2 regions of the Lysinibacillus sp. A4 genome follow, and region 2 is predicted to be linked to the other one. Evidence: predicted binding sites of a transcription regulator. Region 2 holds the regulator's gene; the other holds the start of a gene.

Region 1 (2,413 bases), on a different contig from region 2:
AAGTACAAATGTTAATATTGTATGGAATCCACCGTGGTCGAAAGATAAAATGTCACGCTATGCCAAAATGGCATTGGGCGTACGTTAAAATGGCTTATTTAAAACCCTGCTTATTGAAAAATAAGCAGGGTTTTTGCTTGTAACGAAACTAATCGATACGGCATATTTGTAATGGACAATTTTCACAGGCAATTTCATTTTTTAAAAATTGTAAATCATGAATGGTAATAAATCCTTTATCAAAAGTGATAATCTCATGTTTTTTTAAATCATTCAGCATACGATTAATCATTTCCCGACTTGTCGCACACAAATTTGCAATTTCTGTATTTGTTAGCTGAAAATCAATAAAAATCGAGTCATTTTCTACAGGTTTACCATACGTATTGGACAGCCGAATGAGCGTTGAAAATAGAGCACCTTTTTTACCGTTTAACACTAAATCGCGCAAACGACTCTGATGCTTTAAGTTTTCTGTTTGTAGCCACTTCATGTATTCCACCATAACTGTCGGCTGCTCTTCTAATAAATGCTCCAAAGATTTACGACTCAAAACATACAACGTAGAGGGTTCTAAAACTTTGGCAGTCATCGAATTATAGACGAGATTACAAAATAACGAACCTTCTCCTATTATGCTGTCAGGGCCACAAATACGAATGGTTAATTCCTTACCCGTCTCGGATTCTTGGCTAATCGAAATAACTCCTGATTGGATGTAATAAATTTCTTTTGCCCGTTCACCCTCTAGAAAAATTTTATTTCCTTTATTCACTTTGATAAAAACACCGTGGTTTTGAAAAAGATCTTTAATTTTTTCAAACATATTATCCATTAAAACCATATCTCCAACACATCGCTTTCTTTTTGTAATAAATGGCGATTATTACAAAAGGATAGTGGATTTCGATACTAAAACATAGAAACATACCATTATTATAACGTAAACTTCCATAATAAGTGAAAAAATTTTAGGGCGATTTCTTTGCTAAGCATTGTCGAGTGATGTAAAATAAAGTTAGTCAAAAAAGGTCAAACTTTTTTTCTAATGAATAAGAATGGGTATATAAATAATGAGAAATATGAAAAAAAGGAGTGCTAGCTATGCAATTTCAACAAACAGACAATAAAAAACCATTAGAACAATTTGGACGCAATTTAATTGAAGAAGTAAAAAACGGCAAGATGGATCCTGTTATCGGGCGTGATGAAGAAATTCGAAATGTAATTCGTATTCTAACACGTAAAACAAAAAATAATCCTGTATTAATCGGTGAACCAGGAGTTGGTAAAACGGCAATTGTGGAAGGTTTAGCACAGCGTATTGTTAAAGGTGATGTACCAGAAGGCTTGAAGGAATGTGTATTATATGAATTAGATATGAGTGCGTTAATCGCTGGTGCAAGTTATCGTGGACAATTTGAAGAACGCTTAAAAGGTGTGCTAAAAGAAGTAAAAGAATCAGAAGGACAAATCATTCTATTTATTGATGAAATTCATACGATCGTAGGCGCAGGAAAAACAGATGGCGCTATGGATGCAGGAAATATGCTAAAACCTATGCTAGCACGTGGTGAATTACACTGTATTGGTGCTACTACCTTAGACGAATATCGTATGTATATTGAAAAGGATCCTGCCTTAGAACGTCGATTCCAGCAAGTACTAGTGCGTGAGCCATCTATAGAGGATACGGTATCCATTTTACGTGGTTTAAAGGAACGCTTTGAATTACATCACGCAGTACGTATTCATGACAGAGCAATTGTTGCGGCAGCAGAGCTATCCAATCGCTATATTACAGAACGATTTTTACCTGATAAGGCCATTGATTTAATTGATGAGGCTTGTGCAATGATTCGTACAGAAATTGATTCAATGCCACAGGAATTAGACGCAGTCACACGTCGTATTATGCAGCTTGAAATTGAGGAACAGGCATTGCGTAAGGAAAAGGACGAGGCAAGTAAAAAACGTCTGGAGCAATTACGCGAAGAATTAACAAAGTTAAAAGAGTCATCTAAGGGCATGCGACAACAATGGGAAGCAGAAAAAGAAAAACTACACGATATTCAGAAAAAACGTGAAACATTGGATAAATATCGTCGTGATCTAGATGAGGCAGAAAGTAAATATGATTTAAATAAAGCTGCTGAATTACGTCATGGTAAAATTCCCACACTTGAAAAAGACATTCAGGTACTTGAAAAGGAATTAGAGAACGGTGCAGAATCGCGTATTTTACGTGAAGAGGTAACAGCAGATGAAATCGCAGCAATTGTTTCACGTTGGACAGGAATCCCTGTAACAAAATTAGTAGAGGGTGAGCGTGAAAAATTATTACGTTTAAAGGATACATTACATGAACGTGTGGTTGGACAAGATACAGCAGTTCAATTAGTGACTGAAGCGG
Region 2 (2,413 bases):
TGAATAAAATGCAAGACGAGAACACAACTTGCCGCATCATACTGAGTAGAGGGCAGCGAAGCATCAAGTATTGTAGCCTGATGGAATGACATATCATTAGGAAGAGTGAGTAAACGCTCTTTAGCTATAGTAAGCATGGATTCTGATGGATCAATGCCAGTGAATGACCAGTGAGGTCTTCCTTCTGCAAGCTGTATAATTTCATTGCCACTTCCTGCTCCCACGACTAGCATGTTAGCATTTTCTGATAGCCTAGAATGATAAAAAGTTTGTATTAAACGTAGCATGGCATCATAACTAGGCAATGTACGGCGAATACCCTTTTCATATTCATTTGCTAATGTGTTGTTAAATTCCAACGCTCCTCACAGCCTTTCAAAAAAATTTTAAAAAATCTTTCTTAATGTGAAACTATTGCGGGTATAGTTCCGTAAATAGTAGTACATAAAACATAGAATAAAGTTCAAAGAAAGGGTTGATATATATGGAGACTAAATGGTCTAAAGTAATCATACACGCAAGTGCATTTTTTGCGCCATGGTTAGTGCCCATTATTTTCTTTTTAATTAGTTCGGATGAGGAAGTAAAGGCAATTTCTATTCAAGCACTGCTATTCCAAATTGTCATGGGTGTTTTAATTGCTATCTCTGTTGGTTTAAGCTTTGTCCTTATTGGCTTACCATTTTTAATCATTTTCGGCATTATGGTATTTGTGGTACCGATCATCGGTATCGTAAAAGCATTGTCTGATGAACCTTGGCGTTATCCAATTGTTGGTCGCTGGGTATAATTTTCATAGACGCAAGTATATGCTAGTTGCATATGCTTGCGTTTTTTCTATGACGAATAAGGGTACATTAGGTGTATAAGGAAATTATTAAACCGTAAACAAATAATCGAAAAAGGGCTCTTTTCGGCTCTTAAAAAGCCTTTTTCTAGACTTTCCACTTTTCTATGGGCGAAATCATTGCAATTTTTTTCAAGCGTTTTGTATAATATACTCAAAGAAAGTCAAAGATAGTCAAAGTCAGTGAAGCAAGCGAGGTGTATTCCTAAAATGCGTAATATATCAGACATCATAGAGGGTTACTTAAAGCAAGTGCTTGAATTAGGTGGGGAAGGGCATATTGAAATTAAACGTAGTGAAATCGCTGATAAATTTCAATGTGTACCATCACAAATAAATTATGTTATTAATACAAGATTTACTGCCGAGCGGGGTTACCTTGTTGAGAGCAAACGTGGTGGTGGTGGATACATTCGAATTTTACGTGTCCGTGCGAATTCACAGATTGATCTAATCGACGATGTTCTCAGGCAAATTGAAGGTGGGGCATCACAAACAATGGCAGAAGATTTGGTTTATCGACTCATTGATGAGCAGGTAATTTCCAAGCGAGAAGCGAAATTAATGTTAGCAGCAATTGATCGCTCCACGATCGACTTGCATCTCCCATTAAGAGATGTCATTCGATCAAAAATATTGCGAGCAATGCTGACAACAATAAAATATGAACAACAAAAATAGTGAGGTGATGGAAATGATATGCGAACATTGTAAACAACGTAATGCGACAGTTACAGTAACACAAGTTCAAAGTGGGCAAAAAGTAGAGCATCATTATTGTGACGTCTGCGCCTCACAATTCCATCCATTTCATGCAGAGTTTAAACAAGAGCCAGTATCTATTCAACAGTTATTGTCTAACTGGTTTGGCTCTCCTACATGGCAAAAGGTGGGGGAAAAACAACAGGTACAACCACAACAGCAAACATGCCCACAATGTGGATTTTCGTATAAGCAATTTTTAAAAGAAGGAAAATTCGGGTGCCCAAGCTGTTATGACACATTTGGAGATCATTTGCCAAAGCTTTTTAATCGTATTCAGGCAGGTCCACAACACATTGGAAAAATGCCTGGTGCTCGCAGTAATGTGTATGTTATTAAAAAGCAAATAGAAGATATCCGCAAGCGTATGAAATCCGCCGTAGATGAAGAACAGTTTGAAGAAGCGGCGAAGCTACGTGATGAAGTTAAAGAGCTAGAGAAGCATCTACAATTTGAAGGTGGTGATGTGACATGATGATTGAATCATTTTTAGAGCGTGCGACACCAACTTGGATGCATATCAAAGATGATTACTCAGATATCGTCATTAGTACACGGATCCGCCTTGCACGAAATTTAGATGGCTATCGTTTTCCATTAGCGTTTTCAGAAAATGAGGCACTGCAAGTGGAACAGGCCGTTACACATGCTGTCAGCGATAGCCCAACTCTTCAAAATGATTATGCTTATTTTGCTATAAAGGATTTAACCCCTTTACAGCGTCAAATTCTTGTAGAAAAGCATTTGATTAGCCCGCAACTGGCTAAAAAAGAGCAAGTGGGCTCTATACTACTCTCTGAAGAC

The links. Region 2 encodes CtsR, which represses protease genes until heat stress. Its sites were predicted from a motif close to ATGGTCAATAAAGGTCAAACA; they were not measured.
Region 1: a site for CtsR is predicted at 1,019-1,039, ahead of NY607_RS19560 (ATP-dependent Clp protease ATP-binding subunit). Genes of this name have one in related genera too.

The regions. Positions count from the first base shown of each region.
Region 1 is NZ_JANWTB010000011.1:95,162-97,574, forward strand. It holds gene NY607_RS19550 (metal-sulfur cluster assembly factor) at 1-88, shown strand, start outside; gene NY607_RS19555 (Crp/Fnr family transcriptional regulator) at 149-835, opposite strand; gene NY607_RS19560 (ATP-dependent Clp protease ATP-binding subunit) at 1,105-2,413, shown strand, end outside.
Region 2 is NZ_JANWTB010000008.1:151,043-153,455, forward strand. It holds gene NY607_RS17130 (class I SAM-dependent methyltransferase) at 1-359, opposite strand, end outside; gene NY607_RS17135 (DUF4870 domain-containing protein) at 485-790, shown strand; gene NY607_RS17140 (CtsR family transcriptional regulator) at 1,058-1,528, shown strand; gene NY607_RS17145 (UvrB/UvrC motif-containing protein) at 1,542-2,084, shown strand; gene mcsB (protein-arginine kinase McsB) at 2,081-2,413, shown strand, end outside.